Regions from separate parts of the Bacillus sp. EB V-12 genome, predicted to be linked through region 3. Evidence: riboswitches for the same ligand, from Rfam matches in the RefSeq annotation. Region 3 holds a riboswitch; each other region holds the start of a gene.
What was found. A riboswitch is a leader RNA that binds a small molecule or an ion and turns the genes downstream of it on or off. The one in region 3 is predicted to bind S-adenosylmethionine.

Region 1 (4,628 bases), on a different contig from region 3:
TAAGTACTCTTCATTAATTGGTAAGAATGTTGAGAATGTAGTTAAGCTTAAGAAGTAGGGAACAGGACGGTCTAGTTGTACTTCTAACGTTTTATCATCAACAGCTTTGACCCCTAGTTGATCAATTGGCAATTGTTTTTGGCTTATTTGTTTCGCATTCTTTATATCGAAGAATAAGAATGCGTATTCAGCTGCTGTATCAGGATTTACGGCACGTTGCCAAGCGAAGGCAAAGTCCTTTGCTGTAACAGGAGTACCGTTTGACCATTTTGAATCACGGAGATGGAATGTATATTTTGTTTTATCGGGACTAATGTCAACCGACTCAGCGACACCAGGAACCGGTTTATTATCTTCTCCCATTGCATATAGCCCTTCAAAAACATTACGCATTACGTTCATGGATTCCCCATCCGTTGCTTTTGCAACATCCATTGTTGGAATTTCTGAAGCGAATGATAAGTTAATTGCCTGTTTATCAGGTGCTTTATCGTTTGCTTTCGCTCCGCTTGCATTATCTTTATTTCCCCCGCAAGCAGTTAGTAATAGACTTGCCCCCAAAACAGATGCAACAACAGGTACAACTTTTTTCTTCATTGTTCGTTCCTCCCTAAATGTGTTGTTCGTAACGTCATAATGTCCGTGTCTTGAAGTAGCTATAGAAGGAGATAAAACCTATTATAAATATTTGTTTATAGGTAATCAGGTGTTCTATATGTATATACATGTTGAACTGTAATCTATCGTTATATGTTTCAACGTAGTAGACATTATATTTTGATGGTGAAATATTTTGTTTCTTTGATTATTTAGAATATTAACGCTGAAAAGAACTATATGTCAATAATAAAAATAGATTGTTAATTTCTCAGAATAATATATTAAAAAAGCAGATTCTCATGTGTGAGAGAACCTATTTTTAATATATTTTGCTAAAAAAACAATTGGTGTGGGCTAATAATAAGTGGGGATGAAGAAACCCCCACTTATTAAAGTTTCACTTTATTTTTCAATTTTTGCCCACTTGAAGTTTAATTGACCTGCAAAGTCTACTTGCACAATTCCTTTCACATAAGAACGTTCTAAATAAGATTCGCCTTTTTGGTAAAGAGGAGCGATAACAGAGTCTTTAAATAATATTTTCTCGGATGCTAGTAATGCTTCCCAGCGAGCTTTTTCATCACCAGCTAAAGTTGTTTTCACTTTTGCTATTGTTTCATCGAATTCCTTATTAGAGTAATGATCTAAGTTATAAGGGTTATTCGTTGTAAATAGCTCAAGGAATGTAATTGGATCCGCAAAGTCAGGGCTCCAGCCATCAATTCCGATTTCGTAGTCACCTTTTAATAAAAGCGAAACTTGTTGCTTACGCGGCTGAGGTTTTATATTTACTGTTAATCCATCTAGATTCTTTTCTAGTTGTCCTTTTAAGAATTCACCAGTTTTCTTATCAAGGTCAGCATCACTCGTTAATAATTCTAATGTTATCTTTTCAGAACCAAGCTCTTGTTTAGCTTTTTTCCATAACTCTTGTGCAGATTTTGTATCAACTTTTGTTAAATCGCCGTTTGCAGTACGGAAGTCTTTTCCTTCAGGTCCTTTTGCAAAGTTTTTTGGAACGAGACCAAATGTTGGTGTAGAGCCATCATTTAATAACGTATTTACAAAGGATTTTCTATCAATTGTTTGATCAATTGCTTGGCGTGCAGAAACGTTTTGAAGTACTTTGTTTTGTTGATTCATACGTAAAAATTGTACGCCTACGTTTGGACGTTCTTTAAAGTTAGCATCCTTTTTATATTTATCGACGAAGTCAGATGTTAGTTTTATACGATCTAATTGTTTTGACTCGAATAAATTTACTTCTGTTGATTTTTCTTTTACGACATTAAAATTGATTTCTTCTAGTTTGACAGTATCTTTATCCCAATAGGTAGGGTTCTTCTTAAATTTAAAGCTTTGTTCGTGCTTCCAATCGCTTAGTGTAAAAGCTCCATTGTACAAGATTGTATTATCTTCTAAAGCGTACTTATCACCTTGTACTTTAAAGAATTCCTCATTAATTGGTAGAAATGTTGGGAACGCTGTTAAGCTAATAAAATAAGGAACAGGACGCTCTAATTCTACCTCAAACGTATGGTCATCAACTGCTTTTACACCAAGTTGGTCGGCTGGAAGTTCTTTGTTGTTAATTTTTGTTGCGTTTTTAATATCAAAGAATAAAAATGCATATTCAGAGGCTGTTGCTGGATCTACGGCACGTTGCCAAGCGAACACAAAATCTTTAGCTGTAACAGGAGTGCCGTTTGACCATTTTGAATCTCGCAAATGGAATGTGTATTTCGTTTTATCGCCACTTACTTCATGAGATTTTGCAACACCAGGAACAGGTTTGTTACCTTCACCAAGATTATACAAACCTTCAAATACGTTTCTCATTACTTGACCAGAATCAGTATCTGTAGCACGAGCCGTATCCATTGTTCGTATTTCAGTAGGTGAAGATAAGTTTAAAACCTGTTTACTAGGTGCCTCGTCTTTTGCATTTGCTCCGCTTGCTTCGTTTTTATAACTACCGCAACCAGTTAATAAAATACTTACTCCTACAACTGATGCAATACCGGGTACAAACTTCTTTTTCATTTGATTTTCCTCCTAAATAATTAAGTTTGGATGATGATGAGGGAAATGAAAAATAAAAAATCCCTCTTTTCATATTGAGAAAGAGGGATTTTTACGTACAAGTTATGCACCCGTATATAAACGAAGTCCCTCATTCTATCTTTCAAGCATAAAGCTTGCAGGAAGTGGCACAGTATTCAAAATGAACCTGTTGCCGAGGTTTCAAAGGGCCAGTCCCTCCACCTCTCTTGATACAATGAGTAAACGAATAAATTTTATTAATTTTTGTGTTTCTTTGATAATTCAAAATCTTACACCTTGAATAATGAAGTGTCAACTAAATGAAATATAGTTTAAATTTTCAGTTTTCTTAAATGAAAAAACCACTGCATATGGCAGTGGTTTTTCTACTAGAAGTTAAAGTTATCTGGATCTGGACCAACGCGACGATCTTCATTTAAAGCTTGAATTGCTTTCATATCATCAGCACTTAATTCAAAGTCGAAGATGTTTGCATTTTCAATAATGCGATGTTCTTTAATTGATTTGGGAATTGTTACAACTTCGTTTTGTAAATCCCAACGTAAAATAATTTGCGCAGTTGATTTATTATATTTTGTCGCAATTTCTTGTAACGTTGGATTATCTAGTAGTTGTCCTTGCATTAATGGTGACCAAGCTTCAAGCTGGATATTATGTTCTTTACAGAATGCATGTAACTCTTCTTGTGCTAAACGTGGGTGGTATTCCACTTGGTTGACCATTGGCTTAATTTCAGCAATTTCAAATACGTCTTGTAAGTGGTGAATGTGGAAATTACTCACACCGATAGCGCGAACACGGCCATCTTTATAAAGTGTTTCTAATGCTTTCCATGATTCAGTATATTTCCCTTTTACAGGCCAATGTACTAAATATAAATCTAAATATTCTAGACCTAATTTCTCTAATGTAGTTTCAAATGCTTGAAGCGTTGTTTCATATCCTTGATCGCTATTCCATACTTTTGAGGTAATAAATAATTCTTCACGTGAAACACCGGATTCACGAATCGCTTGCCCAACGCCTTCTTCATTTTGATAGATTGCTGCAGTATCGATGCTGCGGTAGCCATTTTTAATTGCTGCTTTTACAGAATCAATTACTTCTGAACCATCTTCTACTTTAAAAACACCTAAACCAAACCAAGGCATTTTTACACCGTTATGTAATGTTGTATAGTCTTTTAAACTTGTTAAAATCATATTATTTCCCCCTAGCTTTTTTGTTTGTTGCTTCTACTGCTTTTTGAATTGCCTCTGAAAAATTATATTCGTATAAAGTTTTGAGACCCTCAGCTGTGGAACCACCTGGCGTTGTTACTTGTTCGCGAAGGTTAGCTGGATTTTGCGTTTGTTCAAGCATAGAAGCAGAGCCAGAAATCATTTGAATCACAAGATGTTTTGCGGTTTCTTCATCAACTCCATAACTTTTTGTTGCTTCAATTAAGCTTTCAGCAAAGTAATAAAGGAAGGCTGGTGCACTTCCAGTAACTGCAGTAAGCTGATGAACTTCTTCCTCAGTACAAAGTTGCGAAGTACCAATACCTTTTAAAAGTAGTTGCAGGGTTTCTTGATGTATCTCGTTTACTGATTGTCCCATTGTATATAAGGAGATAGACTTTCCAATTTCAGCAGCTGTATTAGGCATAATCCAAGCAACAGGCGTGCCTTTTGGGAGTCTAGCTTCTAAATAAGATGGTCCAATGCCAGCTGCTACTGTTACGACTAGTTGATTTGATATTAACGGAGATAGCTCAGCTAATAACTCTTCATGAGCCGAAGGTGGCATTGCTAAAACAACCGTATCAACAGATGTAACATGCTGTTTCCAATCTGTTGTAGTAGACACATTATATCGATGTTGTAACTGTTTTAGCTTTTCTATGTTGCTTCGGTTAGAGACGATAATTTCTTCGATGTACTCTTTGCTTGTTTTAAGTAATCCGGAAAATATAGCTTCTGCCA
Region 2 (4,628 bases), 190 kb from region 3:
GCTTTCGTTGTTGGTCCCATCGCTCCCGCAACATATACTTCCTTCCCGCTTTCTTTAACAGCTTGCTTCGCCAAAAGTGCTGCCTTTTCATTTAGTTCTTCATCTAAATGAGACAGATCATAATCACTTAGTACAATATTCGTTGCCCCAAATGTATTTGTTTCAATAATATCCGCTCCAGCTTCAATATAAGCTTTATGAATCTTTAAAATAACGTCTGGTCTTGTTTCCACTAAATATTCATTACAGCCCTCGTACTCTTCTCCTCCGAAATCTTCAGCAGTTAAATCCTCTTGCTGAATCATTGTCCCCATTGCACCATCTAATATTAAAATGCTATTTTTTAATTTTTCTTCTATACACTTCATCAATTAATACCTTCTTTCACTTCTTGCTTTTCTCTTACATATTTAACAAGATGTTCTGTAATTTCATACTTTAAAAATGGTGTAATAAGATAAATACCATTAAAATATTTCATCGCTGCGTCGACCAATTCTTGTGAAATGCGGATCCCTTCCTCAATTGCTGCCTCTTTCGTTTCATGTCCATCCATTCTCTCTCTTATTTCTTCAGGAAGAGTAATACCCGGCACCTCAAAATGAAGAAAATCTGCATTCCGCTTACTTACTAACGGCATAATTCCAATAAAAATAGGTTGTTCCAAATGCTTTGTCGCTTCATACACTTCTTCAATTAACTTGATATCGTAAATTGGCTGAGTTAAAAAATACTCCGCTCCAGCATCTATTTTTCGTTCCATTCGCTTAACCGCTGCTTTTAAGTGCCTCACGTGAGGATTAAATGCGCCGCCTACAGAAAACCTTGTCGCCGGTCCAATTGATTTCCCTAAAATTGAACGTCCATCGTTCATTTCTTTAATCATTTTAATAAGCTCAATAGAGGATAAATCATATACAGAAGTGGCACCGGGAAAATCACCAACGCGCGCTGGATCACCAGTTAAAGCTAACACTTCTTCCATCCCTAACGCCGATAAACCTAACAAATGAGATTGTAGTCCAATGACGTTATGATCTCTACACGTTAAATGCGTCAATACTGGGATATCATGCTTCGTTAATAACGCACCCATCGCCATATTAGAAACACGAGGCGATGCTAATGAATTATCTGCTAGAGTAATAGCATCTGCTCCCGCTCTTTTTAACGCTCTTGCTCCTTCAAAAAAACGCTGTGTATCTAACGTTTTCGGTGGATCTAATTCCACTACAACTGTCGTTTGTTTTTTCGCTTTCTCTGCTAGAGTGACGTGAGCCTTCGAACGTTTCTCATGCGTATGAACGACTTTCGGCCTTTGAATCGTGTCTTTTTCTATTACAGGGGTAATATTCGCAACAGCGCGCTTCATACTTTGAATATGTTCTGGAGTCGTACCACAACAACCACCCAATAAACGAATACCTTGCTCAATAAATCTCGGTGTCATCGCTTCAAAATAAGCTGGGCTTCCCTCATATACGTAACGTCCATCCACATAATTCGGGAGGCCTGCATTTGGGTATGCTGATAAATAGCCATTTTGAGGAATCGATATCATTTTGAAAGCTTCCGTCATATGAAGCGGCCCTAGTTGACAATTCAATCCAACAACATTTGCACCGTAATCTATAAGTTGCTTTAATATTTCATTGACATCATTTCCATTTTGAGTCGTACCTGCTTCATGTAACGCTAATTGCGCAACAATTGGAATATTCGTTTGCTTACGCAATACTTTAACGGCATGAAGTAATTCAAATTCATCGTAAAAAGTTTCTAATAGTAATCCATCAACCTGTTCTTCTAGTAAAGCCCCTGCCTGTTCAAGTAACATAAACTCTCTTTCCATATCAGTCGTTGTAACAGCTCCGATATGTTTCATACCACCAATTGTTCCTAAAATTGCATTTTTATCTGTCACAGATGCTTTCGCCAGTTTTACTGCCGCTCTATTAATTTCTGTAACTTGATTTTCTAAACCATACATACGTAATTTCGCCTCATTTGCTCCATACGTATTCGTTTGAATTACATCTGCTCCAGCAGCTACATATTGTTTATGAATCGATATAATTAAGTCTGGATCAGATACATTCAATTCTTCAAAGCTACTTTGCAAACCATGTGAATGCAATAACGTCCCAACCGCACCATCACCTATTACAATTCCTTTTGATAATAAATCTAGTAATTTCACGACTCTCCCTCATTTCTATCAATATAAAAACCCCCTCTTCACTTTGAAGAGGGGGACATAATCGTTCCTCCTCTTATTATGCAAAACATTCGTTTTGCAGGTATTAGCACCGTTTCAAACATTTCGTTTGAAGGTTGCCGGGTTTCACAGGGCCTTTCCCTCCACCGCTCTCAATAAGAGTTGTCTTTATTATTTTATTTATGTAGCTAAAAGGAAATGCGTTCCCCTTTTAACAATGTTTGTTAATTTTTTAATAAATTTAGCATGCACAAAAGTAAAAGTCAATGACACTTGCGGAAAAATAAAAATTATTTAAAATAAAGTTGCAATTCAGTTATATTTTATTGTAAAGTTAAAAACATAATAAAAATTTCATACGAACATTCTTATCTAGAGAGGTAGAGGGACTGGCCCTGTGACGCCTCAGCAACCATTAACATTTTGTTAATAAGGTGCTAATTCCAGCAAATTGTGAAAGATTTGACAGATGAGAAGAAGACTCTATTCAAACCGAAAGCCTTCTTCTTAGAAGGCTTTTTTTATTTTATATTCACTTAATGTTTCAATTTAAAAAGGAGGAATTTTCACATGTCAACAATCGAAACAAAACTAGCACAAATCGGAAATCGCAGTGAAACTACAACTGGAACGGTTAATCCACCAGTTTATTTCTCAACCGCTTATCGTCACGAAGGAATTGGTAAATCTACTGGCTTTGACTATTCACGAACTGGCAATCCAACTCGCGGTCTTTTAGAACAGGCGATTGCAGACTTAGAATATGGCGAACAAGGTTATGCCTGTAGTTCAGGGATGGCGGCTGTTCTCCTCGTCCTTTCTCTATTCCGCTCTGGAGACGAACTTATTGTATCTGAAGATTTATACGGGGGAACGTATCGATTATTTTCTGAGCATGAAAAAAAGTGGAATGTTCGATGTAGATACGTAAATACACAGTCTATTAAACAAATTGAGCAAGCTATCACAACTGAAACGAAGGCTATTTTCATAGAAACTCCAACTAATCCATTAATGCAAGTTACTGATATTGCTGCTGTCGCAACTGTAGCGAAAAGGAACGGACTACTTCTTATTGTAGACAACACTTTCTACACACCTTATATACAGCAACCATTAACAGAAGGTGCTGACATTGTACTTCATAGCGCAACGAAATATTTAGGGGGACATAACGATGTACTAAGCGGGCTTGTCGTTGCAAAAGGAAAGGAACTTTGCGAGGAAATCGCTCATTATCATAATGCATCAGGTGCAGTTTTAAGCCCATTTGACTCATGGTTATTAATTCGCGGTATGAAAACGTTAGCGCTTCGCATGAGGCAACATGAAGAAAATGCGAAAGCAGTTGTTGCGTATTTAAATGATGAGGACGGGGTGACAGATGTATTTTATCCAGGAAGAGGTGGCATGATCTCATTCCGCCTTAAAGATGAAGCTTGGATTAATCCATTCTTACAATCTTTATCCTTAATTACATTTGCCGAAAGTCTTGGTGGTGTAGAAAGTTTAATGACTTATCCAGCAACGCAAACACATGCTGATATTCCTGAAGAAATTAGAACAGCAAACGGCGTATGCAATCGTCTTCTTCGATTCTCAGTTGGCATTGAAAATAGTAACGATTTAATTCAAGACTTAAAGCAAGCCATTAAACTCGTAAAAGAAGGTGTAAGAATATGAGCTATTCTATAGATACACTCTTACTACACAACCAATATAAACACGACTCGCAAACAGGCGCTGTGAACGTTCCTATTTATAATACATCAACTTTTCACCAGTTTGATGTAGATACGTTCGGAAAATATGACTATAGCAGGTCAGGAAATCCAACTCGTGAAGCTCTTGAAGATATCATTGCTTTATTAGAAGGCGGAACAAAAGGATTCGCCTTTGCATCAGGCATTGCAGCGATTTCCACTGCATTCCTCCTTCTTTCACAAGGTGATCACGTACTCATTTCAGAAGATGTGTACGGAGGCACTTACCGAGTGATAACTGAGGTACTCTCCCGTTACGGTGTTTCACATACATTTGTTGATATGACCAATTTAGAAGAAATAAAACAAAACATTAAACCAGATACAAAGCTCTTTTATGTAGAAACACCTTCTAACCCACTTTTAAAAGTGACAGATATTCGCGAGGTTTCTAAACTCGCAAAATCTATTGGCGCTCTTACTTTTGTTGATAATACATTTTTGACACCACTATTCCAAAAACCACTTGAACTTGGAGCTGATGTCGTTCTTCATAGTGCTACAAAATTTATTGCTGGTCATAGTGATGTTACTGCCGGATTAGCAGTAGTAAAAGATTCAGAACTCGCTCAAAAGCTTGGATTTTTACAAAATGCATTCGGTGCTATTTTAGGACCTCAAGATTGTTCTCTCGTACTTCGCGGTCT
Region 3 (4,628 bases):
GAGGATCTTCGTACTTTAGTAATTGTCGCGGGAGCTTCTCAATTGCAACAATTACCCCCTCTAATTTACTTTCAATACGGTGGAGTAAATATAATGTTACAACAATCGGAAACCCTACATTACCTATCATCTTGATCCACTCTTCCACCCTCTTCCCCTCCTTTCATTATATAAGTAAGAGAAAACACTGCATTTAGGCATAAAAAAACAAGCTATTATGTATTAGCTTGTTTTTCAAATAATGATGCAATTTCTCGTTTATAGTCCCCGCGTATAATACCTTTCTCAGTAATAATTCCTGTAATTAATTCATTCGGCGTTATGTCAAATGCTGGATTATAAACATCCGTTCCAATTGGTGCTACTTGTTTTCCAAAGATTTTCGTAACTTCTGTTTCATCTCTTTCTTCAATAATAATTTCGGCTCCAGTTTCTTTCGTAACATCAAATGTTGACAGTGGCGCAGCAACGTAAAATGGGATATTAAAGTACTTTGCTAAAATAGCTAAATTCATTGTCCCTATTTTATTGGCTGTATCTCCATTTGCGACAATTCGATCCGCCCCCACAATAATTGCGTTTATTTCTTTCGTTTGAATAGCATGAGCTGCAGTATTATCTGTTATAAGGGTCACATCAATATTTGCTTGCTTCAATTCCCACGTCGTTAAGCGACCACCTTGTAAAACTGGTCTCGTTTCACACGCATATGCATGTAAACGCACACCTTTCTCTTTTCCAATATAAAAGGGAGCTAATGCAGTTCCATATCTGGCAGTTGCGATACTTCCAGCGTTACAGATTGTTAAAATATTATCGCCATCTTTAAAACATGTTAACGCATATTCCCCAATATTTCGACACACCTCTTCATCTTCCTGTTGAATGCGAAGCGCTTCTTCTTCTAATATTTTTTGTGCTTCTTTTATTGTAGTAATCTCTCGAATAGATTCTCTCATACGATCAATTGCCCAAAATAAATTTACTGCCGTTGGGCGTGATGTCCCTAAATAGTTACAGTCTCTATTAAACTTCTTTTGAAATTCTTCGATATGTAAAGTATTATATTTTTTCGCTGCAAGCGCCAAGCCAAATGCAGCTACAATTCCAATTGCAGGCGCTCCGCGTACTTCTAACATTATGATACTTTTCCAAACCCCTTCAATAGTCGTTAATGTTTTGTATTCTGTGCTATGTGGCAATTTCGTTTGATTTAATACTGCAATTGCATCACCTTTCCAACTTACAGATCTCGGAACAGTAACAATTGTACTCATGCTTTTACACCCCTTGAAACTGTCTGTTGAAATAATGTTCGAAACAGTTGAATATCAGCACTTTTAGATTCATATTTTATTAGTTCTTTTCCTAAGGATAGCGCTTGTTTCTTAGCTTGAATTCTTGTTTCTTTATTTTCTATTTCATCTAAATCTGCTACATGAGCTAAACCAATTGTTCTACGAATTAGTTCACATCCGGCAAATCCAACAGCATCAGTAAAGATATTTTGCAAAATAATTGGTAACCATTGTTTTTCTTTCGTATATGCTTCTACACCTTCCCCAATCCATAACTTTGTAAAAGTCTCTACAAAATAACTCCACGTCTTTTCTATATGAAAAAATAGTACACTTCTCTTTTCTTCTTCTCTAGATAAAGCATTTAATAATAGATTTGCAATAAATTGACCTATATCAAATCCAAATGGGCCATATGTCGCAAATTCTGGATCAATCACTTTCGTTTCAGAAGGTGAGGAAAAAATACTACCAGTATGTAAATCACCATGAATAAGAGTTTCTTTTCTTGTTAAGAACTTATATTTATATTGTGCTACTTTTAGTTTTAAAGTTTTATCACTCCAAAGTTCATCAACCACGAGCTGTAAATCTGGCTCATAATCATTTGTATCATAATGCCCAAAAGGATCTGTAAACACTAAATCCTCTGTAATTTTACATAGGTCCGGATTTACAAAGGTACCTTCTAGTATCCTCTTCTCTTCTGACTGTAAACCAAAATCTGAAGTGTAAAATAAAACATGTGCTAGAAAACGACCAATATGCTGGGATAAAAGCGGATATTCTTCTCCGTCTATTAATCCTTTTCTTGTAATTGTTAGTCTTGATAAGTCTTCTATTACCGTTATCGCTAACTCTTCATCATGACTGTACACTACTGGAACATAATCCGGTACATACTGCACAAAAATTTGTAATGCCTTGCTTTCAATCGTTGCTCTTTTTATAGACAATGGCCAGCTTTCACCAACTACTTTAGCATAAGGCAGTGCTTGTTTTATTATAATGGATTTCTCTCCATCATCTAATTTGAACACGTAATTTAAGTTTCCATCTCCAATTTCATGACAAATGACATTTGCCTTCTCTTCAAAATAACCATGATCTTTCGCATATTGTACAGCTGTTATTTCTGTTAATAAATAATATCCCATCGTCTTCTCCCCCTTTTTAAATTCAGAGGTTTTTCTAACACAGAAAAACCTCTTTCCACTAAGAAAGAGGTTTGAAGTTTATCTTCTCCCCTCTTATCTGCCAGAAAGTTTTACTTTCTGCTGGAATTAGCACCGTGCCTTTTGGCGTAATAAACGCCCCATTTCACAATGGTATTACGGTCGGTTGCTGGGCTTCATCGGGCCAAATCCCTCCACCTGCTCTTGATAAGAGTTGTATAATTTTTTGAATTTTTAACTTTATGTTGATGACTATACCAAGAATAAAAATCAATTGTCAACATTTTATTTGTATAATTCTGGACGACGATCCGCAAAAACTGGAATTCCTTTTCGTACTTCTCTAATTTTCTCGAATACAAGCTCTCCAAATAAAATTGATTCCTCTTCATTCGCCTCTACTACAACTTCACCCCAAGGATCCACAATTAAAGAATGACCTGCAAACACATTATTCGGATCCTTTCCTGCTCTATTACACGCAACAACATAACACTGATTTTCAACTGCTCTTGCTTGCAATAGCAAACGCCAATGTGCTAAACGAACTAATGGCCATTCTGCTACAACAAATAATACTTTTGCCCCTTTAGCAGTATGAACACGCATCCACTCTGGAAAACGAATATCATAACAAATTGTTCCAGCACATTCAACATCATCTAGCTTAAATTCGCCCGTACCATTACCAGCTATTAAATATTTATGTTCATCCATAAGCTGAAATAAATGTACTTTACTATATTCGTTGACTAACTGTCCTTCATTATTTACAACATACATCGTATTTGTAACGCCTTGCTCTGTTTGCTTTGCTATGGACCCACCAACAATATGTACATCATATTGCTTCGCCCATTCTATTAACTTTTCTTTCGTTTCCACTCCATCCCTATCTGCAATTTCAGAAAGTCTCGTTAAATCATATCCTGTTGTCCATAGTTCTGGTAAGACGATAACATCTGGCCTTTCCTTCATAGCTTCACTTATTTTATTTTTAGCATTCTCAATATTTTTTTCTACATCTCCAAAAACAATATCCATTTGAATACATGCGACTTTCATTTTTTCAGCCCCATTCTTATTTTTCTCTTTACAAAATACTGGAAAGATTATATCATTTGTCACTAGAATTGTAACAACTTTCAAAAGAGGTGGAAAGTATGAAATTATTTCAACCTTCTGAGATAGTAACATCATTGCCAACACAATTTTTCGCTTCACTTGTTGCAAAAGTTAACAAAGTCGTTGCAGCTGGTCACGATGTTATTAATCTAGGTCAAGGTAATCCAGATCAACCAACACCGCAGCATATCGTAAAAGCTTTACAAGATGCTGCCGAAAAGACCATTCATCATAAATATCCGCCATTTCGCGGACATGAAAGCTTAAAGGAAGCCGTGGCTACATTCTATAAACGTGAATACGGCGTGGAATTAAACCCAAAAACTGAAGTTGCTATTTTGTTTGGAGGGAAGGCTGGACTAGTAGAATTACCGATTTGTTTTACAAATCCCGGTGATACGATTCTCGTTCCGGATCCAGGTTATCCTGATTATTTATCCGGGGTTGCTTTAGCAAAAGCACACTTTGAAACAATGCCGCTTATTGCAGAAAATAACTTTTTACCAGATTATACGAACATTGATGACTCTATTGCAGAGCGTGCAAAATTAATGTTTTTAAACTATCCAAATAATCCTACCGGTGCTACTGCATCAAAAGATTTTTTTGATGCAACCATTCACTTTGCTAATAAACATAATATATTAGTTGTTCACGATTTTGCTTATGGAGCTATCGGATTTGATGGTCAAAAACCTGTTAGTTTCTTGCAAGCAGATGGTGCGAAAGATATAGGAATTGAAATTTACACATTATCAAAAACTTTCAATATGGCTGGCTGGCGCATCGCTTTTGCTGTAGGGAATGAAAGTGTGATTGAAACAATTAACCTATTACAAGATCATATGTATGTTAGTATATTCGGTGCAGTTCAAGATGCTGCTCGAGAAGCGCTATTAAGTTCACAGTCTTGTGTAATAGACCTTGTAAATAGTTACGAATCTCGAAGAAACGCTCTTATTTCAGCCTGTCACTCAATTGGTTGGAATGTAGACATTCCAACAGGATCATTCTTTGCATGGCTTCCCGT

Region 1: linked by a shared signal. The riboswitch ahead of ACZDYH_RS26695 (peptide ABC transporter substrate-binding protein) and the one ahead of mtnK (S-methyl-5-thioribose kinase) in region 3 are both predicted to bind S-adenosylmethionine.
Region 2: linked by a shared signal. The riboswitch ahead of ACZDYH_RS02120 (bifunctional homocysteine S-methyltransferase/methylenetetrahydrofolate reductase) and the one ahead of mtnK (S-methyl-5-thioribose kinase) in region 3 are both predicted to bind S-adenosylmethionine.

Annotation. Positions count from the first base shown of each region.
Region 1 is NZ_JBUXJL010000014.1:29,217-33,844, forward strand. Features, by position in the region: gene ACZDYH_RS26690 (peptide ABC transporter substrate-binding protein) at 1-597, opposite strand, end outside; gene ACZDYH_RS26695 (peptide ABC transporter substrate-binding protein) at 1,003-2,643, opposite strand; SAM riboswitch class I at 2,776-2,880, opposite strand; gene ACZDYH_RS26700 (aldo/keto reductase) at 3,033-3,866, opposite strand; gene proC (pyrroline-5-carboxylate reductase) at 3,868-4,628, opposite strand, start outside.
Region 2 is NZ_JBUXJL010000001.1:404,720-409,347, reverse strand. Features, by position in the region: gene metH (methionine synthase) at 1-368, opposite strand, end outside; gene ACZDYH_RS02120 (bifunctional homocysteine S-methyltransferase/methylenetetrahydrofolate reductase) at 368-2,200, opposite strand; SAM riboswitch class I at 2,271-2,380, opposite strand; SAM riboswitch class I at 2,584-2,694, shown strand; gene metI (cystathionine gamma-synthase/O-acetylhomoserine thiolyase) at 2,789-3,901, shown strand; gene metC (cystathionine beta-lyase) at 3,898-4,628, shown strand, end outside.
Region 3 is NZ_JBUXJL010000001.1:595,300-599,927, reverse strand. Features, by position in the region: gene ACZDYH_RS03245 (YvrJ family protein) at 1-148, opposite strand, end outside; gene mtnA (S-methyl-5-thioribose-1-phosphate isomerase) at 216-1,277, opposite strand; gene mtnK (S-methyl-5-thioribose kinase) at 1,274-2,455, opposite strand; SAM riboswitch class I at 2,546-2,687, opposite strand; gene ACZDYH_RS03230 (carbon-nitrogen family hydrolase) at 2,759-3,622, opposite strand; gene ACZDYH_RS03225 (pyridoxal phosphate-dependent aminotransferase) at 3,637-4,628, shown strand, end outside.